3 regions of the Pseudoalteromonas sp. A25 genome follow, and region 2 is predicted to be linked to each of the others. Evidence: predicted binding sites of a transcription regulator. Region 2 holds the regulator's gene; each other region holds the start of a gene.
The links. Region 2 encodes ArgR, which controls arginine synthesis, uptake and breakdown. Its sites were predicted from a motif close to ANTGAATANNTATTCANT; they were not measured.
Positions count from the first base shown of each region.

Region 1: a site for ArgR is predicted at 3,187-3,204, ahead of gltB (glutamate synthase large subunit). Genes of this name have one in related genera too.
Region 3: a site for ArgR is predicted at 4,078-4,095, ahead of GDK41_RS17525 (arginase family protein). Genes of this name have one in related genera too.

Region 1 covers NZ_AP021846.1:2,414,319-2,424,850, reverse strand. Annotated here, with positions in the region: gene GDK41_RS10285 (PrkA family serine protein kinase) at 1-1,420, opposite strand, end outside; gene GDK41_RS10280 (superoxide dismutase) at 1,625-2,206, opposite strand; gene GDK41_RS10275 (Grx4 family monothiol glutaredoxin) at 2,447-2,794, shown strand; gene gltB (glutamate synthase large subunit) at 3,305-7,759, shown strand; gene GDK41_RS10265 (FAD-dependent oxidoreductase) at 7,768-9,183, shown strand; gene GDK41_RS20225 (hypothetical protein) at 9,364-9,537, shown strand; gene GDK41_RS10260 (hypothetical protein) at 9,803-10,453, shown strand.
Region 2 covers NZ_AP021846.1:3,086,912-3,097,443, reverse strand. Annotated here, with positions in the region: gene GDK41_RS13355 (Fe(3+) ABC transporter substrate-binding protein) at 315-1,319, shown strand; gene GDK41_RS13350 (ABC transporter permease) at 1,336-2,952, shown strand; gene GDK41_RS13345 (ABC transporter ATP-binding protein) at 2,949-3,980, shown strand; gene GDK41_RS13340 (Dyp-type peroxidase) at 4,006-4,929, shown strand; gene argR (transcriptional regulator ArgR) at 4,958-5,425, opposite strand; gene mdh (malate dehydrogenase) at 5,683-6,621, shown strand; gene GDK41_RS13325 (peptidoglycan DD-metalloendopeptidase family protein) at 6,718-8,043, opposite strand; gene tyrS (tyrosine--tRNA ligase) at 8,191-9,390, shown strand; gene GDK41_RS13315 (cobalamin biosynthesis protein CobD/CbiB) at 9,454-10,416, opposite strand; gene mtnN (5'-methylthioadenosine/S-adenosylhomocysteine nucleosidase) at 10,418-10,532, opposite strand, start outside.
Region 3 covers NZ_AP021847.1:187,017-197,548, reverse strand. Annotated here, with positions in the region: gene ppc (phosphoenolpyruvate carboxylase) at 1-559, shown strand, start outside; gene GDK41_RS17545 (hypothetical protein) at 785-1,153, shown strand; gene cdd (cytidine deaminase) at 1,199-2,065, shown strand; gene udp (uridine phosphorylase) at 2,121-2,876, opposite strand; gene GDK41_RS17530 (DUF2189 domain-containing protein) at 3,030-3,809, shown strand; gene GDK41_RS17525 (arginase family protein) at 4,120-5,232, shown strand; gene GDK41_RS17520 (substrate-binding periplasmic protein) at 5,366-6,064, shown strand; gene GDK41_RS17515 (VF530 family DNA-binding protein) at 6,081-6,326, opposite strand; gene GDK41_RS17510 (DUF1496 domain-containing protein) at 6,352-6,642, opposite strand; gene GDK41_RS17505 (TIGR02647 family protein) at 6,739-6,969, shown strand; gene maiA (maleylacetoacetate isomerase) at 6,972-7,598, opposite strand; gene hmgA (homogentisate 1,2-dioxygenase) at 7,665-8,960, opposite strand; gene GDK41_RS17490 (MarR family winged helix-turn-helix transcriptional regulator) at 9,088-9,522, shown strand; gene GDK41_RS17485 (TonB-dependent receptor) at 9,577-10,532, opposite strand, start outside.

The DNA of each region.
Region 1 (10,532 bases), 670 kb from region 2:
GAGGGATTAAGTACCCTTTAAGATGACTTAGGTAACGCTCTTGTACTTCAGCGCTGAATTGCTCACGTTCAATTTGTTGTTCAAGTACATAAAATAAATGAACAGGGTTGGCTGCAACTTCAGCGTGGTCGAAGTTGAACACTCTAGATAAGATTTTGAATGCAAATCGAGTAGATAACCCTGTCATGCCCTCATCTACACCAGCATAATCGCGATACTCTTGATAAGACTTAGCTTTGGGATCGGTGTCTTTTAAACTTTCACCATCATACACACGCATTTTTGAGTAAATGCTAGAGTTTTCTGGCTCTTTGATCCGAGAAAGCGCAACAAATTTAGCCAACGTTTCTAGTGTCCCAGGTGCACACGGTGCTAACGATAGTTCACTATTTTCAATTAACTTGTTGTAGATTTTTACTTCTTCAGACACTCTCAAACAATAAGGCACTTTAACGATGTAAACTCGGTCTAAAAATGCTTCATTGTTTTTGTTATTTTTAAAAGTTTGCCACTCCGATTCATTAGAGTGCGCTAAAATCATGCCATTAAAGGGCAGGGCTGATATGCCTTCGGTTCCGTTATAATTGCCTTCTTGGGTAGCAGTCAGTAGCGGGTGTAGCACCTTGATTGGCGCTTTAAACATTTCTACAAATTCCATTAAGCCTTGGTTAGCTAAGCACAACGCACCTGAGTAAGAATAGGCATCAGGATCATTTTGTGCATAGTGCTCAAGTTTTCTGATATCAACTTTACCAACAAGTGCTGAAATATCTTGGTTGTTTTCATCCCCAGGTTCAGTTTTAGCTATCGCAATTTGGTCTAAAATTGAAGGATAGCGTTTAACTACTTTGAATTGGCTAATATCGCCATTGAACTCATGGAGTCTTTTTGTTGCCCAAGGAGACATGACGGTTTTTAAGTAGCGTGGTTTTATACCGTACTCTTTTTCAAGTAGCTCAGCATCTTCAATGGGATTAAAAAGAGAAAGAGGGTGATCATTTACAGGTGAACCTTTGATGGCATAAATAGGCACTTGCTGCATCAAATACTTGAGTTTTTCTGCTATTGAGGATTTACCACCGCCCACGGGACCCAGTAAGTACAACACCTGCTTACATTCTTCTAGCCCTTGAGCGGCATGTTTAAGGTAAGAAACAATTTGTTCAATTGCATCCTCCATACCGTAAAATTCATTAAATGCAGGGTAACGAGCGATAACGCGGTTCGAAAAAAGGCGACTCAGGCGTGCATCACTTGCTGTATCAATCATCTCTGGCTCGCCAATGGCCATTAAAAGGCGTTCAGGAGCACTTGCGTAGGCCGATTTATCATTTTTACAGATCTCAAGAAACTCGGCGATACTGTACTCTTCTTCTTGTGCTGCTTCATATCTGGCTTGGTAGTGTTCAAATATCGTCATAACGACCTCCAGTAACCTGCTTACTCAAAAAAGCTGATTTGTCTACAAAGGAAAAAGGTTACTTTAAGCTTAGTCCTGATATCTGAAATTTGCCTAAAAATTCCAAATATTTAATGCATTTGGATGAAAAATGAGAGGAAATAAAAAAGGCACCGAAAGTGCCTTTTTTTGCAATAGTTTTATCGCTTAAGTGGGATTGATTTGTTAAGCAAGGTTGCTGTTTGCAAATTCCCAGTTAACTAATGCCCAAAAACCTTTTAAGTAGTCAGGACGAACGTTGCGGTAGTCGATATAGTAAGCGTGTTCCCAAAGGTCAACCGTAAGAATTGGTGTTACGCCTGCATCTGTAAGCGGTGTAGCCGCGTTCGATGTATTTACGATATCTAATGAACCGTCAGCAAGTTGTACTAACCAAGTCCAGCTAGAACCAAAGTTATTTACCGCTTTGTCGTTGAACGCTTCTTGGAACGCTTCGAATGAGCCCCATTTAGCATTGATAAGCTCTGCAACTTTACCAGCTGGCGCACCGCCACCATTTGGCGAAAGGCTGTGCCAGTAGAAAGTGTGGTTCCAGATCTGAGCAGCGTTATTGAATACACCACCTTCTGAACTACATACTACTTCTTCTAACGTTTTGTTAGCAAGCTCAGTACCTTCAACTAAACCATTTAGTTTTACAACGTAAGTGTTGTGGTGCTTGCCGTGGTGGAACTCTAATGTTTCTCTAGAAATATGTGGCTCAAGTGCATCGATTGCATAAGGTAGTGACGGTAGTTCAAATGCCATTTTAATCTCCATTTTGTTGTGTGAATGCCAAATAAGAGTATCAAACATTGTGCACTTAACCAGTGCTGTTCTATACGAATTGGCATTATAGTGATACTATAATTCCCGAGTATTTTACTCAAGTTTTGGCAAACAGCAATGGCGTTGCCTTAATACTAATTGTAAATGTGGTCTTAATGGTGATATTTCAAGCACACATTTTATTACAGACCAAATGCTATCGTCACTTTGAGGTTAAAGATGGAAACCATTGATAAAATTAAACAGCAAATTTCTGAAAACCCGATTCTTCTTTATATGAAAGGCTCTCCTAAATTACCTAACTGTGGTTTTTCGTCACAAGCAGCACAAGCATTGATGTCATGTGGTGAACAATTTGCTTACGTTGATATTTTACTCAACCCAGATATTCGTGCTGAGCTACCTCATTATGCAAATTGGCCAACATTTCCACAATTATGGGTTGAAGGTGAGTTAATTGGTGGCTGTGACATCATTATTGAAATGTTCCAACGTGGTGAATTACAACCGCTTATCCAAGAAACTGCCGCAAAATATAAAACAGAAGAGTCTAGCTCTGCTGAGTAAATGGCTTTTCTGAGAGATTTATAGCCCAACCAAGTGTTGGGCTTTTTTATGTCTAATTCATATCGCGCATCAACAAAGCAAGACGTTGGGTTGACGTTCGCGTAAACCTCAGGATTTGACCGTAAGCGGAATCTGTTATTTGCTCAAGCCTAAACTGCATAGTATGCAAACGAATAAATAACGAAAGCCAATCAAACGACCTTGACGTTGCATATTTATTCATTTTCTATGGGGTTACGTTTACGTAAACTGTATCTTTCAGCTTAACGAGCTTAACTTTAAATTTAAAATGACACTGGTGTCATGTTCTTTTTTTAATCTTTTTTTGCGACTTTTATCCTATTTTAGAAGTGTCTTGTTAATTTTTGATACCAATGAGAAATATTCAAGTTCATGAATATGTATTCATAATTTTGTTGACTCGCATATAAAACCTCGCTAATTTTGAATATCTGCCAAAAATATCGTTAGAAGTGTAACCAACGGCAGTTGTAGCAAGGGGAGGAGTCCATGTTATATGACTCAGCACTAGAAAAAGATAATTGTGGTTTTGGCTTGATAGCTCATATCAATGGTCAGGCGAGTCACAAACTCATTCGCACAGCGATAACAGGATTAGATCGGATGCAACACCGAGGGGGCATTGCATCTGATGGAAAAACAGGTGATGGCTGTGGATTATTATTACAAAAGCCAGACAGTTTCTTTCGTGCTATTGCTGATGAAAAGCAATGGCGCTTAGGTAAGAACTATGCCGTCGGCATGTTATTTTTAAATACGGATAGTGAACTTGCGAACGCTGCAAGAAAAGTAGTTGGTGAAGAATTAGAAAAAGAAACACTCACGCTGGTGGGGTTCAGAGAAGTGCCCACAGATCCGTCAATGCTGGGTCCGATTGCAAAGCAGCAATTGCCCATTTTTGAACAAGTATTTGTCAGTGCGCCAGAAGGCTGGAGACCAAAAGATCTCGAGCGCCGACTTTATATTGCAAGGCGCAGAATTGAAAAGCGCTTAGCTGATGATAAGCAGTTTTATATTTCGAGTCTCTCGGGCCTTGTAACTGTGTATAAAGGTCTGATGATGCCGGCAGATTTGCCAAACTTCTATCTTGACCTTGCAGACATGCGAATGAAAAGTGCAATTTGTGTGTTCCACCAGCGCTTTTCAACCAACACCCAACCGCGTTGGCCGTTGGCTCAACCATTTAGATATTTAGCACACAATGGTGAAATCAATACCATTACTGGCAATCGTCAGTGGGCAAAAGCTCGTGCCTATAAGTTCTCTTCGCCGTTGTTGCCTGACTTGCAAAGTGCAGCACCTTTTGTCAATGAAGAAGGTTCAGATTCATCGAGCCTAGATAATATGCTAGAGCTGTTTTTAGCTGGTGGTATGGATTTATTTCGAGCCATGCGCATGCTAGTGCCACCTGCGTGGCAAAAAAATCGTGCGATGGACGATGACTTACGCGCATTCTACGACTTTAACTCTATGCACATGGAGCCTTGGGATGGCCCCGCGGGCATTGTTATGTCGGATGGGCGTTTTGCTGCGTGTAACTTAGATAGAAATGGACTTAGGCCTGCGCGTTATGTATTAACCCAAGATGGCTTTATTACACTAGCCTCAGAGGTAGGAATTTGGGATTACGCCGCTGATGAGGTGATTGATAAAGGCCGTGTTGGACCCGGTGAATTGCTCGTAATTGACACATTACACGGCAAAATTTGGCAATCGGATGAAATTGACCAAGATCTAAAAGCACGCCACCCATACAAAGCGTGGTTGGAACAAAACGTTAAACGCTTAACGCCGTTTGAGCAGTTAGATGAGCAGCAAGCAGGTGGCAGAGATGTAGACGACCAAATGCTATTGACCTACCAAAAGCTGTTTGGCTACTCCAATGAAGAGCTTGATCAAGTATTGCGTGTGATGGGTCAAAATGGCCAGGAAGCTACAGGTTCAATGGGTGACGACACACCATTTGCAGTATTATCAGAAGGTTATCGCTCGCTGTTTGATTACTTCAGACAAAAATTTGCGCAAGTAACCAACCCGCCCATTGATCCTCTTCGCGAAAATCACGTTATGTCTTTGGCTACATGTATTGGTAGAGAGCAAAACGTATTTAATGAAACGACCGGTCATGCTAAGCGCTTACAGTTTGATTCGCCCGTATTGTCTTACTCTGATATGCAGCAGCTGCGTAATGCAGACGATGAGCACTATTCTATCTGCAAGGTATCACTGAACTACAAACCAGATGAGGGCTTAGAAAATGCCATAAATCGTATATGCGATGAAGCGCAGCAAATGGCACAAGCCGGTTGTGTGATGGTAGTATTGAGCGACCGAGATATCAGTGAGGCAACGTTACCTGTTCCAGCTGCAATGGCTGTGGGGGCAGTGCAAAGGAGGTTAGTTGATACTAACTTGCGTTGCGATTCTAACATTATTATTGAAACGGCAAGCGCAAGAGATCCACACCAATTTGCAGTATTGTTAGGCTTTGGTGCCACAGCTATTTATCCTTACTTGGCATATGAGTCATTGGTAGCGATGTGTGATCAAGGCATCATCAAAAAGACTTACCGTGAAGTGACGCTAGCCTATCGTAATGCGATTAACAAAGGCTTGTATAAAATCATGTCAAAAATGGGCATTAGCACGGTTGCCTCTTATCGCTGTTCAATGCTATTTGAGGCGGTTGGTCTATCTGATGTCGTGGTTGAAAAATGCTTTAAAGGTGTTGCAAACCGCATTCAGGGCGCATGTTTTGAAGACTTTGAAAGTGATCAAGCTAAGCTACATAAGCTCGCTTATAGCAAGCGTAAATTGCTCAGCCATGGTGGCTTACTCAAATATGTACATGGTGGAGAGTACCATGCATACAACCCAGATGTTGTGCAAACGCTGCAAGTGGCAGTGCGCTCTGGTAGTTATTCTGATTACCAGAAATACGCAGATCTGGTAAATAATCGTCCTATTACCAACTTGCGCGATTTGTTGGCTTTAAAAGGACAAACGGCAGTTAGTATTGATGATGTAGAACCTGCAACTGAGCTTTACAAACGCTTTGACTCAGCAGCAATGAGTATTGGCGCGTTATCGCCAGAGGCGCACGAAGCATTGGCAATTGCCATGAACCGTTTGGGTGGTTGCTCTAACTCAGGTGAAGGCGGTGAGGATAAACTGCGTTTTGGTACAGAAAAGAACTCGCGTATTAAGCAAGTTGCCTCAGGCCGATTTGGTGTAACGCCGCATTACTTGCAAAGTGCCGATGTGATCCAAATTAAAGTAGCGCAGGGCGCGAAGCCGGGCGAGGGCGGTCAGTTGCCAGGTGAAAAAGTGACGCCATACATAGCGAAGTTACGTTATTCAGTACCTGGCGTGACGTTGATCTCACCTCCACCGCATCATGACATTTACTCAATAGAAGATTTAGCTCAGCTAATTTTTGACCTTAAGCAAGTTAACCCCAATGCCATGATCTCGGTGAAGCTCGTGTCTGAACCGGGTGTTGGTACGATTGCCACGGGTGTGGCAAAAGCTTATGCCGACCTTATTACCATTGCTGGTTATGACGGTGGCACCGGTGCAAGTCCGTTAACATCAGTTAAGTATGCGGGGAGTCCGTGGGAGCTTGGTTTAGTTGAAACCCAGCAAGCATTGGTTGAAAACGGCTTGCGTCACCGCATTCGTTTACAAACCGATGGTGGTCTAAAAACGGGTTTAGATATTGTTAAAGCCGCTATTTTAGGTGCCGAGAGTTTTGGTTTTGGTACCGGCCCTATGGTTGCGCTTGGATGTAAATATTTAAGAATTTGTCATCTCAATAACTGTGCAACGGGTGTGGCAACACAAGACGAAACGTTGCGCCAAAAGCATTATCACGGTCTACCTGAAATGGCGATGAATTATTTTAAGTTTATTGCCCAAGAAGCGCGTGAGTTAATGGCGCAATTAGGGGTAACAAGACTTGTTGACCTAATTGGCCGTACCGACCTGCTTGAGGTGATAGAAGGTCGCACAGCCAAGCAAAGTAAGCTTGATTTATCGAACTTGCTGGCACAACCGAGTAACCCCTCAGGTGAGACGCTTTATTGCAGCGCAAAGAACACCTCTCATTATGAGGGTAAGCTTAATGAGCTATTGCTTGATAAGGCAAAACAAGCCATCGACGAAAAATCAGGGATCTCTTTGGTCAACCGAATAGCTAATACCGATCGTTCGGTCGGGGCAATGTTATCGGGTTATATTGCCAGTAAGCATGGTAATCAAGGTATGTCTGCAGACCCAGTTGCTATTGAGCTACATGGTACAGCTGGCCAGTCTTTTGGTGTGTGGAACGCCGGTGGTCTGGAGATGACACTCGTAGGTGATGCGAATGATTATGTAGGCAAAGGTATGGCTGGCGGTAAGCTGGTGATCAGGCCGCCTATGGGTTCGAGCTTTGCCAGTCATCAAGCCACAATCATGGGTAATACCTGTTTGTACGGTGCAACAGGTGGAAAGTTGTTTGCTGCAGGGCGAGCAGGTGAGCGTTTTGCGGTGCGTAACTCTGGCGTTCAAGCGGTTGTAGAGGGCCTAGGGGATAATGGCTGCGAATATATGACCGGTGGTGTGGTGTGTGTGCTTGGTGCGGTAGGGGTGAACTTTGGTGCCGGTATGACCGGTGGTTTTGCCTATGTGTTAGATGAGGGCAATGACTTTGAAAAACGTATTAACCCAGAGCTTGTTGAAGTGGTTGAACTGACTGAACTGGCGTCGCATCAAGAACATTTGCGAGGCTTAATTGCAGAGCATTTAGATCTAACTTGTTCATCACGTGCCGAGCAAGTGTTGGCTAACTTTGATTTGTATTTGCCGATGTTCAAACTAGTTAAACCTAAATCTAGCGATCTTAAAGGCCTATTAGGGCACAGAGCACGCAGTAGTGCTGAACTTCGTGTGCAGGCTCAATAGGGGGAAGTATGAGCGAAAATGTATATCAATTTATAGACGTACAACGAGTTGACCCGCGCAAAAAGCCAATTTCGACTCGTAAACAGTCATTTGTAGAAATTTATGAACCGTTTTCGAGCAGTCAGGTAAATTCGCAATCGGATAGATGTTTAGATTGTGGCAACCCATATTGCGAGTGGAAATGCCCAGTTCATAACTATATTCCGCAGTGGCTGAAGTTAATAAGAAATGGTCGACTTTTTGAAGCGGCAGAGCTGTCACACCGCACCAATAGTTTACCAGAAGTATGTGGTCGGGTATGTCCGCAAGACAGGTTATGTGAGGGCGAGTGTACACTTAACGAAGAGTTTGGCGCCGTCACAATAGGCAATATTGAAAAATACATTACCGACACCGCATTTGCACAGGGCTGGAAGCCGGATATGTCTTATGTGGTTTGGAGCGACAAAAAAGTAGCTATTATTGGCGCAGGCCCGGCGGGGCTCGGATGTGCCGATATTTTAGTACGCAATGGCGTTAAGCCAGTGGTGTTTGATCGTAACCCTGAAATTGGCGGCTTGTTAACCTTTGGGATCCCGTCATTTAAGCTCGAAAAATCGGTAATGGAAAAACGCCGCGAGATCTTTACTGAAATGGGAATCGATTTTCAGCTGAACACGGAAGTAGGCAAAGACATTAGTATGGATGAACTGTTATCACAATACGATGCAGTGTTTGTAGGTGTGGGTACTTACCAAAGCATGCGCGGTGGACTGGTGAATGAGGACGCACAAGGCGTATATGACGCACTGCCATTTTTAATTGGCAATACCAACCGTGTGATGGGATATGACGAGTCAAAACAGCCGTTTATCGATATGGCAGGCAAAAAAGTCGTGGTACTTGGTGGCGGCGATACTGCCATGGACTGTGTGCGTACGTCTGTTCGACAAAACGCCGCATCGGTTGTGTGTGCCTATCGTCGAGATGAAGAAAACATGCCGGGCTCTCGTCGTGAAGTAAAAAATGCCAAAGAAGAAGGGGTTGAGTTTAAATTTAACCTACAACCAAAGGGGATTTTGGTGAACGAGCAAGGCCATGTCACTGGCGTTGAAATGGTACAAACCAAACTCGGTGAGCCCGATGCCAATGGCCGTCGTCGCGCTGAAGAGGTGGCAGGGTCTGAGCATGTGGTAGAAGCGGATGCGGTATTGATGGCATTTGGTTTTAAACCACATAGCCTTGATTGGTTAGCGCAATACGATGTGGAAATTAACCACTGGGGCGGCATAGAAGCACCAGAAAAAGGCGAATTTACCCATCAAACCAGCAACCCAAAAATTTTCGCTGGTGGCGATGCCGTGCGCGGCTCCGATTTAGTGGTTACCGCCATCTTCGAAGGCCGAAACGCCGCAGAAGGTATTCTCGATTACTTGGATGTTTAATCACTCTATTTAGAAATTAGTTTCAAACTAAGTAGTAAGACCATCGAGCCCGCACAAGCGGGCTTTTTTGTTGGGTTTGGTTTATCGATATGCTTTGTGAAGCGCGTATCTAAACGGTTGGTTAAAAGTGGCATTTGGACCTGAGATTAACGGCTGGAAAATGCCAGAAGCGTAGTTCCAATGCCTGAATCTGAAACTTTGTTGGGTGGCGCCTTCGGCTTAACCAACCTACCTTTTGGTGTAGGTCGGTATAAGGTGCGCAGCGCCGCCATCCGACTAGAAATCATGCTGTTACTTAGAAATAACCCGACTGACTACGTTAAGCTGCTGGCTAAAAGTGACTATTGGACTTGAGTTTAAGGGCTGAAAAATGTCAGAAGCAGCCGTTAGTAGAGAGCAAAGTTATGCCGTTTTATACAAAGTGCCGAATTTTGTCCTAAAACATTATTCCTCGCTGTTTTGGGGTAAAGCGACAAACTGGAATTTTCCGCTGTGTTATATGCTTGTTTACATTGGCAATTATTGGTGGAATTATAACGGTATGTAATATGAGTCGCTTTGGTGTGTTATAAACTACCAAAAGGGGCTGAATGGGCTGTTAGGGCTACTAGGAAGTTCGATGATTTTCGATTTAGTAAAAAAGTATGAAACTATTGATCGTGACATAAAGTGGCTTACTTGGTTATTGATAACGTACTGTTGTCTTGTTCTCTTCAGAATTATTTATTGCCTTTATATTAAAGATTTTAACTATCTATTCGAGGGGGCTAAATCTTTATTGCCCCCTTTAACTGCTCTTCTAGTTGTACAGGTTGCTAACCGGCTGATAATCAATAACCGTATATTGGAAGAAAATGAACAAAGAGTTGAAACTGTACAGTCAACTCATCATGCAATTGTTATTGTAAAAGACCTAAAAGCTAAAGTTGGGTACGTTAAACATTGTATTGAAAACAACAGACCACCAATAGCATTGGTTGAAGTGGCCGCTCGTATCGAGATGCGTTATGAATCATTATTTGAACGTAACTTATATAAGTATTTACAAGGTGAAAGCATTGATCTGATAGCTAGGATTTCAGGTACTATTTTTGGAATTCAGGTCTTTGCGGAACAATTAAAGCAGCAGATAACTTGTAAAAAAGAACTTACTCTTGAAAATATGCCAAAGTTAAATAGCGATAAGCCTCTGAATTCTCTAGATGATTTGCTTAATGAATTAGACACATTACTCGACCATCTATATGAAATAAGAGAGAAAATCAATTAGTTGTGTAGCCCTAAAAGGCAAGGGGTCACTAAAAGGCAAGGGGTCAAGTCACTTGCTTCACAATATAAAGATCAAAAAC
Region 2 (10,532 bases):
TCCTGAACTTGTGTAAAAGTATAGAGTAATCGGGCTATCATTGAAGCTGTCTAAATGTTTATTAAATCGTGTGATTTATTGCAATGAAAATAAAGTTGTTTAAAAACAGTGTTTTACTTTAATTTTGGTGTTATAAACGGCAGTCGTATCCTTTATATCCCCGTATTTAGTGAGATATATCGCACACAAAAATTCTATTCTTTCGTGTTTGTGACTAAAGATGCAGATGATTAGTGTTCGCTTTGGGGTGTATAATGCAATGATAAAGGTTAGAATTGCCTAAATAAAAATAAACGCAAAATTGGAGCTCAATTATGAAGCGATTACTCGCTGCTATGTTTGCCTCGTTACTATGTACTCCCGCTGTGGCTAACGAAGAAGTAAATATTTACTCATTTCGTCAACCTTTTCTAATTCAACCAATTTTAGATAAGTTTACTGCCCAAACAGGCATTAAAACGAATGTGGTTTTTGCTAAAAAAGGGTTGATTGAGCGTGTTAAAAGAGAAGGTAAACATAGCCGTGCCGACTTAGTATTAACGTCCAATTTTAGTTCTCTTATGCAGTTAGAAGAGTTAGGGCTTACCCAGCCTATTCATAGTGAGCAAGTGCATAATAATATCCCTGCAGCATTTAGAGATCCTCAAGGAGACTGGGTCGCTTTGACAAAAAGAGTGCGTAATGTCTACTCGTCAAAAGAGCGTCTTGGTGAACTTAAGGCTTTAACTTACGAAGAGCTCGCAGACCCTAAATATCAAGGGAAAATTTGTACACGTTCAGGCAAGCATCCATATAACTTAGGCTTGGTTGCATCTATGGTTGCACACCACGGCGAAGCGTACACCAAAAAATGGCTAATGGGTGTAAAGGATAACCTAGCACGTAAGCCTCAAGGGAATGACCGAGCGCAAGTTAAGGCAGTCAAAGAGGGGCTGTGTGATTTAGCATTAGGTAATAGCTATTATTTTGGAAAAATGCTTACCGATGAAAAACAAAAAGAGTGGGCTGAAGCCGTTCATATAAACTTCCCAAATCAACAAAATCGTGGTTCTCACCTCAATGTATCTGGTGTTGTTATGACCAAATACGCTAAAAATGCAGATAACGCGCTTAAACTCATAGAGTTTATGAGTAGCGATGAAGCACAAAACATGTATGCCTCTGTAAATATGGAATATCCAGTAAAGCCTAAGGTGAAGCTATCTCCATTAGTAGCATCATGGGGTAGCTTTAAAGAGGATAACTTACCGCTTGCTGAGATAGCAAAGTATCGCCCAGTGGCTCTTAGATTGATTGATGAAGTTAAATTCGATCTTTAATTCAAGGGGTTGATCTTTGTCTAGATGGCAGGTGACAGCTTGGTCGATAGGACTGTGCCTATCGACACCGCTGGCTTTTTTAATTTTTGAATCGCTGCAAGGCGATTCAGAAGTGTTTTCTCACCTTTGGGATACTGTGTTGTGGGACTATGTTAGCAACACGCTGTTGTTAATTGCTGGAGTTCTGCTACTAAGTTGCTTAATTGCTTTGCCTCTTGGGTGGCTTGCTGCGTACTGTCAGTTTCCGGGAAAACGCTTTTTTGAGTGGGCCTTAATGTTACCACTGGCCATGCCAACTTATATCATTGCTTACATATACACTGACTTACTCGATTATGCAGGGCCCGTTCAAGTGAAATTAAGAACGTGGTTTGATTGGCAATCTCCCAATGATTACTGGTTTTTTGATATCCGTACGTTGCCTGGGGCGGCAGTCATGATTGCATTAGTACTTTATCCCTATCTGTATTTGATATTTAAAACAGCCTTGCGTGAACAGTCATTTAAGTTGGTTCAAGCCAGCCAGCTTATGGGGCAAAGCCCAATTCAAAGCTTTTTTAAGGTGAGTTTACCTATGGCTCGCGGTGCTGTGGTAGCTGCTTTAGCCCTGATAAGTATGGAAACAATGGCTGATTTTGCGACCGTTCATTACTTTGCAGTGAGTACCTTAACTACGGCTGTTTATGATACGTGGTTGGGCTACTACTCATTAACGGCGGCAGCAAAAATATCAGGCATTATGTTATTGTTTTTGTTTGTGGCACTCGCGTTAGAGCGGGCAAGCCGAAATAGTAGTGTGGTTCATGAGCGCCAAACCAGTATTAATGAGGAGGCGCTTTATACACTTACAGGTAAACCTGCCTGGTTGGCGACTGGTTATTGTGTATTGGTACTGCTACTGGCATTTGCATTGCCCGTTGCGGTACTGTTGGGGTATGCAATTGATTATTTTGAGCAAGCATGGAGTAGTGAATTCTTTGTTTATGCTTGGCAAAGCTTGAAGGTAGCGCTGTGGGTTAGTGCGGTAGCAGTATTGATGAGCTTATTAGTTGTTTTTTATCAACGTATTGGCGCTAGCCGCAGTAAGTATGTACCAGGTAAATTTGCCAGTACAGGATACGCATTACCTGGTACAGTGCTTGCCATAGCGGTGTTATTACCATTGACTTTGTTTGATGACAAACTCAATGAGTGGTTTGCACAAAGTAGCTATGAACCTGGCTTACTATTAAGTGGCAGTATTTTTGCGATGATCTTTGCCTATATAGTAAGGTTTTATGCGATAGCTCATGGCGCTGTTGAAGCGAGTTACGTACGAATAAGCCCATCATTGGATATGGCAAGCCAAAGCATGGGTAAAAACCTTATGCAAACACTTAGCCTTGTGCATTTTCCAATGTTAAGACGGGGTATATTAACCGCTGCACTTTTGGTATTTATAGAATGCATGAAAGAATTGCCTGCCGCTTTGCTATTGCGACCTTTTAATTATGAAACGTTAGCAACACATGTATTTCAATATGTAAGTGACGAACAGTTAGAGTTAGCATCTATCTCTGCGTTGTTCATTGTGTTGGTCGGGTTAGTGCCTTTATATATCGTCAATCGTTCAATGGAACAACATAACCAATGAGTAGCCTCATCCTAGAAAAAATATCGTATCAATATCAACAGCAAAATGTGATCAGTGAACTCGATTTAAGTGTTGCTCACAACGAAATTGTTTGTCTGCTTGGGGCCAGTGGGTGCGGAAAGACCACCACATTAAAAGCTATTGCAGGTTTAATTAAGCCGCAACATGGCCGAGTTGTGATCCACGGACAATGCATGAGTAACGAGCAACTGTTTGTTGCCCCACAGCATCGCAATATCGGTATGATGTTTCAAGATTATGCCTTATTTCCCCATTTAAATGTGGCTCAAAACATTGCCTTTGGGTTATCTAAATTACATAAACGCGAACGTCTAGCTCGTGTTGCGCAAATGGTTGAGTTGGTCAGGCTTGAAGGCTTAGAAAAACGCTTTCCGCATGAGCTATCGGGTGGTCAACAGCAACGTGTTGCGATTGCAAGAGCATTAGCTTACAAACCAAATTTGTTGTTGTTGGATGAGCCATTTTCTAATATTGATACTCAGGTGCGCTTTCAGCTCATAAACGACATTCGTAGTATTATTAAAGATCAACAGGTGTCAGCGATTTTTGTTAGTCATTCTAAAGATGAAGCGTTTGCATTTGCAGATAAATTAGCGATTATGCATGAAGGGAAGATTGCCCAATTAGATAATGCTCAGACATTGTTTCAAAAACCCAAAAGTAAAACGGTTGCAGAGTTTTTGGGGCGAGGGATCTACCTAGACGCCAATCGATTTAATGGTCAAAGCGTATCGACTCATTTTGGTGATGTGACGTCTGTAACTGCTTTACCTGATACGCACGAACAAGGCCAAATATATGTGCGCCCGCAGCACTTAGAATTGGTAAATGACCCTACGGGTCAAGTTGAGATCCTACAACAAAGGTTTATTGGCACAGATTACGTCTATCATATTAAAGTGGGCGATCAACAACTTGAAGTTCCAGCACCTGCCGAGCAATTATTAGATACAAATAAACCTGTCTCTTTAAAAATTAAGGCACATGCGGTAAATTTCTTTTCTTAACACTTGATGAATAAAAGGATAAAGCATGGCGCAAGCACAATCAGGGGTCTGTGCTGAAGCAAACCTACACGGGCTGCATTTGTTTTTTAATGTATTAGAAGGTCAGGATGAAGCCGTCCGTGCTGCGCTAGCCAATTGTGAACGCTTGCAAAATGAGTTGAGTGACCGTTTTTCGGAATCTATGGTATCTAGTTTTGTGGCGGTTGGTGCGCAATATTGGCCGCATATTTACCCTGAATTCATTCCTGAGCAGCTCAAGAGCTTTCCTAATGTAACGAGTTCAGAGCATGTTATTCATTCTCAACCGTTCGATCTTTTGTATGTGATACGTTCTGACAGAGAAGATGTTAATTACTTATTTGCTCAAAGTGTTTTGCATATGTTGGCACCTAGTGTGGAGCTGGTGGCGCATGTCCGTGGCTTTAGATTTTTAGATGGGCGAGACTTTAACGGGTTTATCTATGGTGCAAATGCTCCCCATGGGCGTTTTAAGCGTCAAGTGGCACTGATTAACAATCCACAAAAACTAGACGACCAAGGCAGTTACTTGCATGTAATGCGTGTGAAATTTGATATTGATGCTTGGCAGCGTTTACCCTTGGCAGAGCAAGAGCAAATAATGGGTCGTACGCGTTTAGATAATACTTTGCTTGAGCCTGCTCAGCCTGATAGTCATGCCACATTAACTGAATTAAAAGATGAGCGAGGACAGGCTCTGTTGCTAGATCAAAGTATGCCCTTTGGAGATGTTTTTGAACAGGGCAGCTTGTGGCTAAGCTGCTCAGCTCATGGGGCTGCGTTTGAGCAAGTACTAACTTCTAGGCTAGGTAATGCAAATTGTTATGATCCATTACTTGATTACAGTCAAGCTGATATGGGGGCTGCATTTTTTGCCCCATCTGTACAGTTTTTAAGTGATATGGCGAAACTGTGCGAGCAGCAAGAGTGAGCAAAATAGTTTGCTCACAAATATTAATTTAAACGTTATCAAACAATGTTTTTACACGCTCAAGCGTGGCATCAATTTCTGATATTTTAGCCGGTGCGATAAATATCGTATCATCGCCAGCGATTGTGCCCAACACGCCATCGGCTGTGCCTAAAGAGTCAAGTAAACGAGCAATAAGTTGAGCGGCACCAGGGCTGGTGCGAATAATAATCATCATTTCGTTATGCATAATATCTATAACAAGCTGACGAAGCGGGCTTTTAGCTGTCGGCACGCCCATCTCTGCAGGTAAGCAATAGACCATTTCTTGTTTAGCATTTCGGGTTCTAACTGCGCCAAATTTACTAAGCATACGTGATACTTTGCTTTGGCTGACATTATCAAACCCTTGCTCTTTTAAGGCTTCGACAATTTCGCCTTGAGAACCAAAGTTTTCTTCTTTCAACAGGGCTTTAAAGGCTTTGATCAGAGCTTCTTGTTTTTCTTGTGGTTGCATAAGGTTTTATTTCTATTTAAAGCGGTTTATTGGATTTTACACAAAACTGGCTAGTTACCCAAATTTTCGGCAACTGTGCCGACTGCTTATCTTTAATACAAGGTGAGTTTTAGTAATCGTAAAGACTACAGTGTGTAAAGCTTTACAACTATAGTCGAAAAAATCATGAAAATAACTCGGATTAATTTGTTTTTAGCGGCGCTTTTCATTATCTTTACAGCTCATTTAATTCCACCTTCAAATTATGGAGAATTCACATGAAAGTTGCTGTATTAGGTGCCGCTGGCGGTATCGGTCAGGCTCTATCGCTTTTACTTAAAAATGGCTTGCCTGCAGGCTCTGAGCTAGCACTATACGATGTTGCACCAGTTGTACCAGGTGTAGCTGTTGACCTTTCTCACATTCCAACTGCAGTTAAAGTTGCAGGTTTTGGCGCTGATGATTTAGATGCTGCGTTAGTTGGCGCTGATATCGTGCTTATCCCAGCAGGTATGCCTCGTAAACCAGGTATGGACCGTGCTGACCTATTTAACGTAAATGCGGGCATCATCAAAACATTGGCTGAAGGTATTGTTAAAAACTGTCCTAAAGCATTGGTAGGTGTTATCACTAACCCTGTAAACGGCACTGTACCAATCGTTGCTGAAGTATTCAAAAAAGCGGGTACTTATGAAGCTTCACGTGTATTCGGTGTAACAACACTTGACGTTATTCGTTCAGAAGCTTTTGTTGCTGAGCTTAAAGGCGTTGATGTATCTGAAGTAAAAGTACCAGTTATCGGTGGTCACTCAGGCACTACAATTCTACCGCTACTTTCTCAAGTTCCTGGTGTTACTTTCACTGACGAAGAAGTTGCTGCGCTTACTCCACGTATCCAAAATGCAGGTACTGAAGTAGTAAATGCTAAAGCCGGTGGTGGTTCAGCGACACTTTCAATGGGCGCTGCGGCTGCACGTTTCTGCTTCTCTTTAGTTAAAGGCCTACAAGGCGAGAGCAATGTAGTAGATTACGCATATGTTGCTGTAGAAAACGGTGATGCTCCATACTTTGCACACCCGGTACGTTTAGGCCAAAATGGTGTTGAAGAAATCCTATCTTACGGCGAGCTAAGTGCGTTTGAGCAAAAAGCTAAAGAAGATATGCTTGAAACATTACACAAAGACATCCAAGAGGGTGTTGACTTTATGGCTAAATAAGCCGTTTGGTTTTTTGAAAAGCCTGCATAGTATGCAGGCTTTTTTTTTTGGTCACAAAAAAGACCTCGGTTGAGGCCTTAAATATTGGGTTTAAAATTAGTTATTCATTGCTAATCTTAATTCTCTATTACGCTCTAACTGCGTAAGCAAATCTTTGGCGACTGGCTTGAATAGCGCTAACTGATCCTTTGGCAATGGCTGAGATTTAGGTAGCTGAACTGTTTTAGGGTTGCGGTGTACACCATTTACTAAAAACTCATAGTGTAAATGAGCGCCAGTTACACGACCGGTTGCACCAACAGTACCAATTTTTTGGCCTTGCTTTACTTTTTGACCCGTTTTAACCATACGTTTATTTAAGTGCAGATACTTTGTAACGTATTTACTACCATGTTGAATAAACACATAGTTACCGTTTAGTCGGTTGTAGCTAGACTTAATTACCTTTCCGTTACCAGAGGCGACGACTGGCGTGCCAGTGCGAGCTGAGTAGTCAATTCCTCTATGTGCCGTCACTCTGCCAGTTACAGGGTGTTTACGGCGAGGGTTAAAGCTAGAACTGATATATTTAAAGTTAACGGGTGCACGCAAGAACGCTTTTTTCATGCTGCGCCCTTCAGGTGTGTAAAAATTACCATCAGTGTGACGAATGGCGCTATAGCGTTCACCTTGGTTGATAAATTCTGCAGCGATGATTTTGCCTGTGCCAATTTCTTCGCCATCTACAAAGTGCGACTCATAAATCAGTGAGAAGCTGTCGCCTTTACGAATGTCATTAGCAAAATCGACGTCCCAGCCAAAAATATCTGCAAAATTCATGATCTGACGCTCAGACAGCCCTGAAGTGATCCCTGCGGTCCAAAAACTTGAAGAGATTTCACCGCCTGCTGATTTGGCAACCGTTTCTATTTCTTTGCTTTGAATCGCTGTGTCGTAGTCGCCGTTTTGATTGAGTGTCACTAGTAATGTGTCTGTTTTTGAAAGCACATATTTTAGCTGAACAAGCTCGCCACTTTGATCTTTCGCAAAGCTTAAAACTTCACCTGGATGAATTTTAGTGAGTTTACGTGTTTCTTCATTGGTGTTAACCAACTGGTGTAACGTTTGCGCAGAAAACCCAGCTCTTTTAAAGATAATTGCAAGGTTGTCACCTGACTTAACCTCATGATCAATAAAATTATATTCTACTTTAGGTGGGGGGCTTTCGGTGTTTACGGCATTAAGCTCGGTTAAGTGCTCAACAGTTTCGCTGACCTTAACAGGTAATTCATATCGCTTACCAACTTCTAATGCATTTTTATCATGATCTTTAGATGCAGTTGCTTTTTCTGAAGGCCATAGCGCAACAACCAACATTAACGAGATGAGACTAACAATAAGCAGTTTGTGTTTTTTAGGGAGCTTATACACCACGTGAACCATAACGCGCCTTTTCTGCTGTCAATATTTTTACCAATAATATTGCAGGATATACGCAATAAAGCAGCAATACCAGTATTTTGTGCATTTAAACTCGCTCAAATATAGGCTAGAATCGGGCGATAAACTGAATATTTGGAGCGATGAATGGTGGACTTTGAAACTGCATTTGCAGAGATAAAACGCGGTGCAGAAGAAATTCTTGTAGAAGATGACTTAAAAGAAAAACTCAAATCAGGTAAAAAGCTAAAAATCAAAGCGGGTTTTGATCCAACAGCACCTGATTTACATTTGGGTCACACTGTTCTAATCAATAAACTAAAGACATTCCAAGATTTAGGTCATGAGGTGATTTTCTTGATTGGTGACTTTACCGGTATGATAGGTGATCCAACTGGGAAAAATGTCACCCGTAAGCCACTGACTAAAGAAGATGTACTTGCTAACGCTGAAACCTATAAAGAACAAGTGTTTAAGATCTTAGATCCAGCAAAAACAACGGTCGCGTTTAACTCTACTTGGATGGAAAAGTTGGGCAGTGCAGGTATGATCAAACTCGCAGCGCGCCAAACCGTTGCTCGTATGTTGGAACGCGATGATTTTAAAAAGCGTTATGCTGGCGGTCAATCAATTGCGATCCATGAGTTTCTATATCCGCTCGTGCAAGGGTGGGACTCTGTGGCACTTGAAGCGGACGTAGAGCTTGGTGGCACCGATCAGCGTTTTAATCTTCTGATGGGCCGTGAGCTACAAAAAGAAGAAGGACAGAAACCACAAACAGTATTAATGATGCCTCTACTTGAAGGCACCGATGGCGTGCAGAAAATGTCAAAATCACTTGGCAATTATATTGGTATTACTGATGCGCCAAATGATATGTTTGGTAAAGTTATGTCTATTTCTGATGATTTGATGTGGCGTTATTACGAGCTTTTAAGTGCGCTTTCTTTAGACGAAATTGCAGCATTGAAAGAACAAGTTGCAGATGGCCGTAACCCTCGTGATGTTAAGATTGAGTTTGCCAAAGAAATGATTGCCCGCTTTCATAGTGCAGATGACGCAGAGGCGGCACATCAAGACTTTATTAAACGTTTCCAGAAAAACGCTTTACCAGATGATATTCCTGAAGTTAGCATTACGATTGACGAGCCGACAACATTTATCACAAATCTTCTAAAAGAGGCTGGTCTTGTTGCGAGCACCTCTGAAGCGATGCGTATGATAAAGCAGGGTGCAGTGAAGCTTAATGGTGAAGAGAAAGTTACCGACAGTAAACTTGCGGTTGAAAAAGGGAGTACCGCTATTTACCAAGTTGGAAAACGTAAGTTCGCCAAAGTAACCGTGAACTAGTAGGTGCCATAATACGGCAAGTAAACTAAAGCCAGCATATTTGCTGGCTTTTTGTTTTTTGCATTACATCTTAAAAAGGGTGCCACCTAAGGTGAAGGCTAGCCAGCAAAGTAATAATAATAAAAAGAAAAATGCTCTGATACGATCTAGTAGGGTGAGCATGGCATCAATATCAGCGGGTTCTGGGTGTCTTTCAACACCGACCCGCATTTTCTCAAAACGTTGGTCTAAATAAAAGCACGGACCCCCTAGCTGGACTTTGAGGTTGGCTGCAAAGAATGACAAAACCCAGCCACTATTCTTTTGATAAAAGTATCGGGCATAATGTCTCAGGTAGTGAATCACTTTTTTAAGGTGTAATGGCATTGCCATTAGGAATACAAAAGCTCGCAGTGGTAGCCACTCAACAACATAAATTGTATTTTTTAAAACGCTCATAAACCGGCTATTGGGTTTTATATCTTTGCGCCATGCTTGATCGCATATCAGCAAAAGTTTATATGCTAGCGCAAAAAGAGGGCCCAACAGCAAGTAGAATAAGATGATTAAATAATAATGCCTTACTGTACGTAAGCATGTGCTGTCTATACAGGCTTTACTGATCCCCACGCTAGATAACTTGCTGACATCTCGGGCAACAATATTACTAAGTAGTTGTCGAGCGGTTGATTTTTGCCCTTGTTTAAGTAACGTGGCTATGCGTTTTGCTCTAGTCGTTATTCTTGTATCTAAGCACAAATAAAGCACAAGCCCTCCTAACCAGGTAGGGTAGTAAGCAAATTGTGCAATTGAAAAACATAAAATGATGACAGTTAATGATGGCAATAAAAACGCTAGGGTCCCACTTAAGTACTGGTATCCCGCAGGTGATGTGCTTTGATACACTCGCTTTGCAATGGCTTTAAAAACCAACGCTAAGATGGTGTTTGGATGGTAGCTGTTTAGTAGTGGAACAAAATGTGCTGCAGCTAGAGATAAAGTGAATATGAGCAAGCCCTGTTGGGCTTGCATTAACTCTAAAAGCATATTACAGCTTTGTATCCACTAACTTTTCAAGTAGCGCGATGACTAACTTAGAAGAGTTTATAGACGCAACTTCTAGATACTCTTCAAAAGATTGTGGAGACTCTTTACCCGCGATA
Region 3 (10,532 bases), on a different replicon from region 2:
CAAGTTGCCATTGGGCTCCAGACCCGCAAAGCGTAATCCGAATGGGGGAGTGGAGAGTCTACGTGCAATACCTTGGATTTTTGCGTGGAGTCAAAACAGACTCATGCTGCCTGCTTGGTTAGGTGCTTTACAAGGTTTAAGTGCCGCTGTTGAGACTTATTCAGAGCAAACATTAAAAGAAATGAGTGAGCGTTGGCCATTTTTTAGAACTCGGCTAGAGATGCTAGAGATGGTATTTTGCAAAGCGGATAGCTGGTTAAGCGAACACTATGAGAAAGGGTTAGTCGATGACGATTATAAACCTTTGGGCAAAAAGCTTAGAGATGAGTTGAGCCAAGCTCGTGACCTCGTTCAACGTCTTGCGCCTGACTCAACGTTGTTGTCTGCTCAACCTTGGATAAAAGAGTCTATTGCGCTGCGAAACCCTTACACCGATCCACTTAATGTGCTGCAAGTTGAGCTACTCAATCGAGCTCGCTCCGGACACAGTGATGACATTGATAACGCATTAATGATCACGATGACAGGTATTGCTGCAGGTATGCGAAATACTGGTTAGACGAGCAAACAAAAGCAGCTTTAATGTTCACTTTGGCTGTTTTGCTGATAGTAGAGTAAAAACCAATCCTTTAGGGTTGGTTTTTTGTTTTTAGTAGGTGTTTTTGATTAATTTTATTGACTTCGGTCTGCATTTAAATAAAATCGTTCGACTGGTTATACCAGTTGGTTGTTTTATGTTCGAGCTAGCGAAGCTAAGCTTTTTTGCAATTATAATTGAGGTCCAATGTCAACACTGTCTACTAGTATCACATATGATGATACGACATCGTTAATCTTAATGACGTTGCGCGGTTGCGTTAGCGCCGATGATGTTGTGAGTGTTTATCGAATCGCCAATGACTACGCTAAAGCTCATAACAGTTCAAAAATATTAATTGACTTGAGTGAGGTAGAGCACCGCTTTGCTGCGATTGATATTGTTGATTTTATGCCAAAGGTTGCACATTATTTGCGCGATTTCACTGTAGCAAGAGTAGTGGGTTTCGAGGGATACATGCACGACTTAATTTTACAAAAAGCAAAGCGTTACAACGTCAATGCAGAAAACTTCGAATGCTTTAAATCTGCAAAGCAATGGTTGTGTAATTTATAGATTCTGCTTAAACTGTGCTGCCATTAATCAATTATGTTCCCAATAATGGCAGTATTTAATCCGCAACAATTAAAACAATTACAACGCCAAGCAAAGCATACACGCGGTTATTTTTCAAAAGAACAACTAAGCGACCTACAACAGCAACTAGATTGCGATATGGATGCGTTGCTCAAAGCCTTACTTCCTGTAGCCGCAACATTTTCTGTGGCACCGATCTCGCATTTTAATGTTGGCGCAGTCGCCTACGATAAAATTAGTGGAAATGCATATCTAGGTGCCAATTTAGAGTTTTCTCATCAGGCCTTATGCCTCGTCGTTCATGCTGAGCAGTCAGCAATAAATAATGCATGGCTAAATGGTGCAAAAGAGGTCAGTGCGATGGCAATCACTGATGCACCGTGTGGTCATTGCCGTCAATTTATGAATGAACTATCCACAGCTAAACAGCTCAAGATCATGTTGCCAAGCTTAAACACACACTTGCATGAGTTATTGCCAAGTGCATTCGGCCCGCAAGAGCTTGGAAATTCTGCGCGCTTACTTGACAGCAGTGCGTTAGCAATCACTGATTTGTCGAGTGAGATCAGTGAGCAGTTAAAGTCTCACTTACAACGCGCCTACGCTCCTTATTCTAAAAACTTATCAGCAGTTGAAATATGCACTGCATCTCATGGTAATTTTTATGGTCGCTACGCCGAGAACGCAGCCTATAACCCTAGTTTATCACCAATGCAAAGTGCATTAAGTCAGCTCGCACTTGCAGGACTAACTGTAGAGCAGGCGGGTATATGTGAGGTTACTTTAGTGCAAAGCGATGGACTTGAGAATCAAACAGCAGTTGCTGAGGCTGTTTTAGCGAGTTATAACGCAGACATTAAGCCTAACTATATTACTGCAAAGCTTAACTAAATGCTGGTCATTGTGTTTTTAGGGCCTCTGTATACAGAGGCCTTTAACTTAAAAGTTATTTAAGAAGTAATTCAGCAGCTTTGATCACGACCGCAACAGAGTCATGTTCGACTTTTGCGTGGTCAACTGTTGGGATCTCCTGACGAGTTCTGTTAACAAGTACGCCCGCCACACAAGCCGCTTTTAGGCCTAAAGCCGCGCACATCGTAAATAGTGTCGCTGACTCCATTTCATAGTTCATGACATTTAACTTTTGCCACTCTTCGCAACTACCTTGAAATGCTTTGTTTACATAGCCTGAGTAGGTATCGTAACGTTCTTGGCCTGGGTAAAATGTATCACTAGAAGCAGTTATACCGATATGGTGCGGGATATCTAACTGTTCACACGCATTCACCATTGCTTGTGTACAGTGAAAGTCTGAAACAGCAGGGTAACTTAAAGGAGCAAAATGCTGACTTGCACCGTCTAACCTGACGGAAGCTGTGCTAACTAAAACGTCGCCCTCATTTATATGGGGTTGTATTGCGCCTGTTGTACCAATGCGTAAGAAAGTACGAATACCTAATTGAGCCAACTCTTCTACAGCTATGGAAGTAGATGGACCACCAATACCCGTTGAGCAAATTACAACAGAGTGGTTGTTAAGTGTGGCTCTGTAGACATGAAATTCACGAGTTTGGGCTAAACAGATAGGGTCGTTTAGCTTGTGCGCAATGCGTTTTGCACGCTCAGGATCGCCCGGTACAATTGCCAGAGTTGCGCCGTTTAGTGCCTGTTTATCTAGCCCTAAATGAAATACCTTATCCATAGTAAACCTTATTTTTATCTAAAGCGTAATGTTTATTATTACTGGACTCAAAGTACAGGACGGATGTCCTATTTTTGTCTCAGTTCTGCGCTTACTTGCATCTTTAAGTTTGATCTTCTAAACCTTAAGTGTAGCAATATAAGAGGACTTATTATGCCAGCATCTCCACCAATTGATAAAAATACAGAATTTGCGCGTTGCTTTGAAAGTAACAAAATAGGAACATTTGCCGCTTTTCATTGGCTTGCTCTTGCATTTAAAGACATGACTCGAGCGCCAATCTTGAGTTTGGTTTATGGTTTAGTTTTTACTATTATCCCGGCCACAATAATGTGGCTCGTGTATCAATCAGGCACTCATTTAGTGATTTTACCAGCAGCGGTTGCTTTTGCATTGATTGGTCCAGCCTTTGCTGCGGGCCTTTATGATGTTGCATGGGAATTAGAAAAAGGCCACACACCAACGTTTAGACACAGTCTCAAATCAATGTTTAGAAATCCCGCTGGTGAATGGGGCTTTGCTATTTTACTGATGGTCATCATGATAATTTGGATGCGCTTGGCTGCGCTGATCCATGCACTGTACCCCAATGTAACTGATCCTACATTTGAGCAGTTATCGGCATTTTTAACCTTAGGTACGCTGGTGGGTGGCGTGCTGATGGCGGCTGTATTTGCAATTTCAGCCTTTACCCCACAAATAATGATGGAGCGTAGAGTCGATATTATGACGGCGGTGATTAGTTCAATGCACGCTGTTAAAACGAATGTAAGCGCTATGGTTGTGTGGTGTGCGTTAATAGTGCTGCTTGTGCTGCTAGGGTTTTTAACAGGCACGGCTGGCTTTATTATTATCATGCCATTGTTGAGCTATGCGAGTTGGCATGGCTATATCGCTATTATAAAAACTAAAAAGCCAAGAGGTTACGAATAAACCGTAACTATTCATGAGTTATGAATATAAAACCACGGTGTTGCAGGCGACCCACTGCCACCGTGGTTGACATTAACAACCACGATGTTATACCTCCGTTAAGTTTGGATTTATTACTGCGCGATAGATACTTTATGAACTAATTACTATTCATAACGTATTGTTTATTATTAAAATTTATTTTTTGTTCATAAATTCATTAACCCTTTACATTCAAGCTAGTGTGCGTTGATTTATATGGGAATGACGCAGAGTAAAAAAATAGTAAAGCGCATTAATATGCAAAAGTTATTATCTTTGGAGGCTTCACATGGCGAGTACAAAACAACAATTTATACAAAAACTTGAGCACTGTTTGTGTCCCCCTGGAGACGGTGTTTTTACTGTCAACACAGCCAAAGAAAGAAAAGACGCATTGAGGACTAAGCTGTACGGTCAAACTGAAGGGGTTGATGCTCTGTGGAAAGCCTCGTTGGAAAACTTAGAGCAAAGTGAGTACAAGGCGGCAATACTTGGGATCAGTTCTGACTGTGGTGGCGGTATTTTAAGAGGTGCCAATTGGGGACCACTCTTTTTGCGCTCAACCTTGATAGAGCAACAGCCACAAGTAAGCGCGTTTGACCTAGGTGATGTTCGCGTTATCCCTCATTTATTACATGATAAATACTTAAATGAAGCGACCATAAGTAACTGTCAAAAAGCACTTTACCACAATGAAAACAGTGAGTATTACGTATCACCATTATCAATCACTGAAGATGTTTGTGATGGCTTTTATCAACAACACCCAGATAAAGGTATATTCGGAATTGGTGGCGACCATTCAATTAGTTACCCTTTAACCAAGTCGTATTTAAAAGCCAAGCGTGATAGTGGCAAACGTACTGCTATAATCCATTTTGATGCCCATACTGATTTGTTGGTGGAGCGCTTGGGTATTGACTTATGTTTTGGCTCTTGGTGCACACATATTCTAGAGTTTTTACCTGCTCCTCACCATCTGATCCAGTTTGGTATTCGCTCGAGTGGCAAGGATAAAGCACATTGGGAGTCAACATTTGGGGTGAAACAGCATTGGGCTCATGAAATTCGTGAGCAGGGTGCACAAACAATTGCGCAGCAGGTGATAGCACAATTAAAATCCGACAACGTTGATGAACTATATGTAAGCTTTGATATTGATGCATTAGATGAAGAGTTTGCCTCTGCAACAGGCACGCCAGAGGGGAACGGTATGACACCTGATGAGGCATTGACGATACTCAATGCGCTTAGAGCAGAGTTTCCAATCACAGGGGCTGACATGATGGAAATTGCTCCGTTTACAGACAGTTCGTTAGTGGGTCAAACAAGTTCAGAGACCACTCTGCGAGAAGGTGCAAAAATATCGGCATTTTTAATAGATGCGATTAATAACTCATAACTTTCTATCTCAGTAATCAGTAATACAAAAACGACGGCTTCACTTAAGCAGTCGTTTTTGTATCATTTCTGTTCTAATTGTGCCAAATGCGCTATATTTTCTTTTAGTTCACATGGTTACAGGTAGTTACTGAATGCGTTTATGGTTATTGGTTTTGAGTTTTGTTTGTTTTGCATCCAATGCAAACACGCTCAACGTCATGACGGAGGATTTCCCAGATTTTCAATACACTAATCATGAAGGTGTGTTAGTTGGATCAGCTGCAGAGAAAATCAAAGCCGTTTTGAATAAAGCGGAAGTGGACTATACATTCAGTGTCAATCAATGGTCGGTATCTTACAATGCGGCCCAACGAAACCCCAATAGTTGTATTTTTTCAATTGCGCGCTCTGACTCCAGAGAAAAGCTTTTTGATTGGCTATTTCCAATCAGCGGTTTCACCACCTCTTTTTATGGCTTGCGTTCTAAAAAATACAACATCGAAAAGTTAGATGACGCTTTGCAATATAAAACAGCCGTTATAAGGCAAAACTTCAGTCATTTGTATTTAAAAGAGCGGGGCTTTGAAGAGGATAGGCACCTAATTATGATCTCAAGTTTTGATAATGTTTTTGAGCTGCTTGCAACAAGAAAGGGCTTTGTGGATCTGGTTATTTTGAGTGATGTGCAGTTTGAGCATAAGAGAACAACAGAACGTAAGACCTCTCTATTAGAAAAAAAATATACACTGAAAAACTTTGGTGCACAGCTTTATTTTGCTTGTAATAAAGCGCTAGCACCGAGAACTAAAGAAAAAATCGTCGAAGCGTATAAAGCGCTCTATCAGAAGTAGAAGCTCAGTTAAATATTTACTTTTTTATTGATGGCCAAACAAAGCCATGGAATGTATCAAGATAAAGCTGTTCAACTTTTTCTCTTGCCCAAGGCGTTTTTCGTAAAAATTTTAAACTAGATTTTACGCTAGGATCATGAGTAAAACATCGAATGTTGATAGCTTCACCCATTGCCTGCCAGCCAAGCTCTTGCTCAAGTTTAATAATAATGTCTTCTAGCTTTACACCATGTAATGGATTATTTGGCTGCTGTTGCGTCATGAGACCACTCTAACTATAAAAGCGCTTAGTTTACCCTGATTGTCTTTGTTGGGTCCAGCCTAATGGGTTGGCCTTCTTTGTTTGCTTTTAGCCATACCAACTGACTTTGTGGTTGATTGCTGTATTTATGACTACAAATAAATAGTAAGTCAAACTGTTTGATTAAAGCACCCTCGCTGTACTGTTCGCCTTGATACCAACATACGCGCTGTGGTGTCTCCAGCAATGTGACTTTTTCATGATTCGAATCAACGGCAAACGAATAAGTTGCTGTTATTAATAAAACACTTAAAGTGATATAAACAGGTGATTTCATGGCAGAACTCCCAGAGTTGGCTAATCTATAAATAAAGCAGTTATGCGCTTTGCAAGAGTAACTATAACAAGATAAAAACAAAAGAAGGGGATCGCAATGGCGTTTGATCAAAATATGATGGCAGAGCTTACATTGTTAGCTAAATTTCCACGAACCAGTATGCATCAAGGTATAAAAATACATAGTGATGCAGAGCAAAGTTTAATTGACGCAGCGCAGAGGCTGTATGATAAAGGAATTATTGATAGCCCAGATGGTGGTTATCTTACCGATCTGGGCTTAGACTTGATCTCGCATTTAGACCAAGTGCATTGTGCATTGCAGTGAGACTATTGTGCGTCAGGTTGATTCTCTGGCGCAGCATCGCTGAATGCAGATAACTGATTACAGCGCTCATAAATAGCAGCGATTTTAGGAAAAGGAGCCATATCTACTTTAAAACGCAATGCGTTGAACACTTGCGGCACTAGGCATACATCAGCAAGGGTTGGTGTATCACCAAAACAAAACTTGCTATCACCTAGCATTGGTTCAAGCTTTTTAAATCCTTCGATCACCCAATGACGGTACCACGTACTTTTTTGCTCATCATCAACGTTTAACTCTTGGCTTAAATATTTAAGCACACGTAAATTATCGATAGGGTGAATATCACAGGCTATGGCATAGCAAAAATTACGAACTTGAGCTTTCTGCCAAGGATCATTAGGTAAAAGTGGCGTGTCAGTGTGTGTTTCTTCTAGCCACTCTAAAATAGCTAGTGACTGAGCCAGAACACCTTGCTCTGTTTCAAGGGCAGGTAATAGCCCCTGCGGGTTTTTACTGGTGTATGCCTCGCTTTGCTGTTCAGATTTTAATAGATTTACCGCAACCAGTTCATGGTCAATATTTTTTAGATTCAAAGCGATGCGAACACGGTATGCTGCTGATGAGCGAAAGTAGGTATAGAGTTTCATAGTTTGTTCCTTAATCACGACAAAAGGCACTCAAAAGAGTGCCTTAGCATTTTGGTAAGCGTTATGTTACGCGCCTTTATAGTATTTTTTAATGCCTTTCCAACAATCTAAGTAATTTTGCTGACGCTCTTTGCCTTCAAGCGCATACTTAGTTGGTGAAATGACATAGCGTGACTCAAACATAAACGCCAAAGTATTTTCATAACGTTGTGGCTCAAGCTCCGCATTTGATGCCTTTTCAAACACATCTGCTTCAGGGCCGTGTGGAGACATGCAGTTATGTAAGCTCATGCCACCTGGTACAAAGCCGTGCTCTTTAGCGTCGTATACACCTTCAATTAACCCCATGAATTCACTCATGATATTACGGTGATAGTAAGGAGGACGGAATGTGTCTTCTGCCACCATCCAACGCGGTGGGAAAATAACAAAGTCAACGTTCGCTACACCCGCTGTGCCAGAAGGCGACGTTAGTACAGTAAAGATTGACGGATCTGGGTGATCAAAGCTTACCGTATTCATCACGTTAAAGCGCGCTAAATCATATTTGTATGGTGCACTGTTACCCGTCCATGCAACAACGTCTAGCGGAGAGTGACCGATATCACAGCGGAATAAGTTACCGTTAAACTTCGCAACGAGTTCGAAGTCGCCTTCTTTATCTTCAAATGCAGCAACAGGGTATTGGAAATCACGCTCGTTAGTATAGCCGTTAGCTCCAACTGGGCCACGCTCAGGAAGAATAAGCGGGTGACCATAGTTTTCACAGATATAACCACGAACTTGCTCACTGAGCAATTCAACAGAGAACTTGATACCGCGAGGAATAACGGCGATTTCACCTGGACGTAGCGCTAATTTACCGCACTCGGTGTGTAGCACTAGCTCACCTTGCTGAGGTACAAATAAGAACTCACCGTCTGCATTGTAGAAGTAACGGCCTTCCATTGAAGCGTTCGCTACATACACGTGAATCCCGATACCTGCTTGGCCATTGGCACTGCCGTTTGCAGCCATAGTGACTAAGCCATCAATAAAATCTGTTTTTTCTGCTGGAACCTCTATCGGGTTCCAACGCAGCATAGTTGGGGGTGTTGGTACTTCAGTAATAGGTGCTGTGCGCAACAGGCCATTGTCCATAGCTTGATAATCGCCTTGTACTACTGATGGACGAATACGGTAAAACCAGTTTCTGCGGTTATCTGCACGGGGCGCTGTAAACGCGGTTGTATTATATTGTTCTGCGTACAGGTCGTATTTTACTTTTTGTGGTGAAAACTGACCAATTGGTAATGCGCCAGGTAACGCTTCGGTTTCAAACTCATTACCAAAGCCTGTTAGGTATTGAAAATCGTTGCTCATAATTTGTCGCTCCTTAGTAGATGCAAACAAGATACTCTCATGTGAGAGTATTATCAAGTGTCTTTCACAATTTAGTTTGTATATAATTTTTTACAGATGTATTAAAGGAGCAGAAGCCTTGAATAAGGTGTCACTAAAAATAGAAGAGTTTTTACCGTATCGACTGGTGAAGTTGGCAAATAAAGTAAGTACTGCTTTTTCGAGCGTGTATTTTGAGGAAGCAGAATTAACCGTACCTCAGTGGCGTGCCATTGCTCATCTTGCACAACAAGAAACGTGTTCGGCAAAACGTTTGTGTGATTTAGCTCAAATCGATAAATCCACAATGTCACGCGCTGTAAAGCAACTTACAGACAAACAGTTGATTGAACTATGTGCAGATCCTAACGACAAACGCGCAAAGCTACTGAGCTTAACGAAAGACGGGGAGGCGCTTTACGCACAATTGTCTCCAAAGGCACTTAAGTGGGAGCAAGAACTCCTAGTGGAATTGTCTAATGAAGAGCGAGTACTGCTGAAAAGCGTGATGGACAAAATAGAACTTCAAGTAGATAAACTATAGAAAAAGGCCAACATGATGTTGGCCTTTTAAATTTATGTGCTAATTAAATCGAGATTAGAAAGTGTAACGAATACCGATTTTAGCTCTCCACGCTGATGCTTCAGTGATTTCAGTATAGTTACGTACATCTGCACCATTATAGCGAGGATCAATAACTAGCTTACCATTTTCTAGGCCGCCGAAGTCATAGATAGCTTGATCAGAGAAGCGTAGTTTCTTCTCAATACCCCAGTCACTATTAAGTAGATTTGCGAAGTTCTCAACCATTACGTAGAACTCGCCTTTGTGGCCTTCAGAGAAACCTGGAAGCTCTTGCTTAAAGCTCACATCCATGGTTGTAACCCAAGGTTGAGTACCAGTATTACGGCCAAGTAATTGACCGCGCTCTGAAATACCCGCACGGTTTAGTAATGTTTCAAGCTCCGCCCAAGACAGTTTTGACTTTGCCCAGTCTACATTTACATCATCTGCACCAGTCGGGATGTAAGCTAAATAAGCTGAACCTCTGTTGAAGTCACGCGTATCACCTAAGTCACCATCATTAAATAAGCCCATTGTGTAACTAAATGGGCGACCTGAACGACGCTCAAAGAATACGTTGAACTTAGTAGCATAACCATCGAAGAACTCAGTTTTATAGCTCATACTTACTTTAAAGTTGTGTTCAACTTCATAGTGACCACGGCCAACTAAGTCAACATTGCGGCTATGTACCGTTGCATACTGGTAGTTACTTTGTGCACGTGATGAGCTACCTGGGTTTACATCTTCAACGTCTTGATGAGTATAGCTAGCAGATACGTAAAGACCGTTATCGAACTCTTTAGCTAGTGACGTACTGAAGATAACAGAACGACCGTCTTCTTTAGAGTTAGTCATCATGATATCGAAGTTGTCTTTTAAATCACCTTCGTAGATACTCTCATAAATTGTACGGCCAGTAGCGCTTGTGCCAACAGGTCGCATAGCAGTGTTACGCCATACCGCTTCATTCTCTTTCTTGTGATACG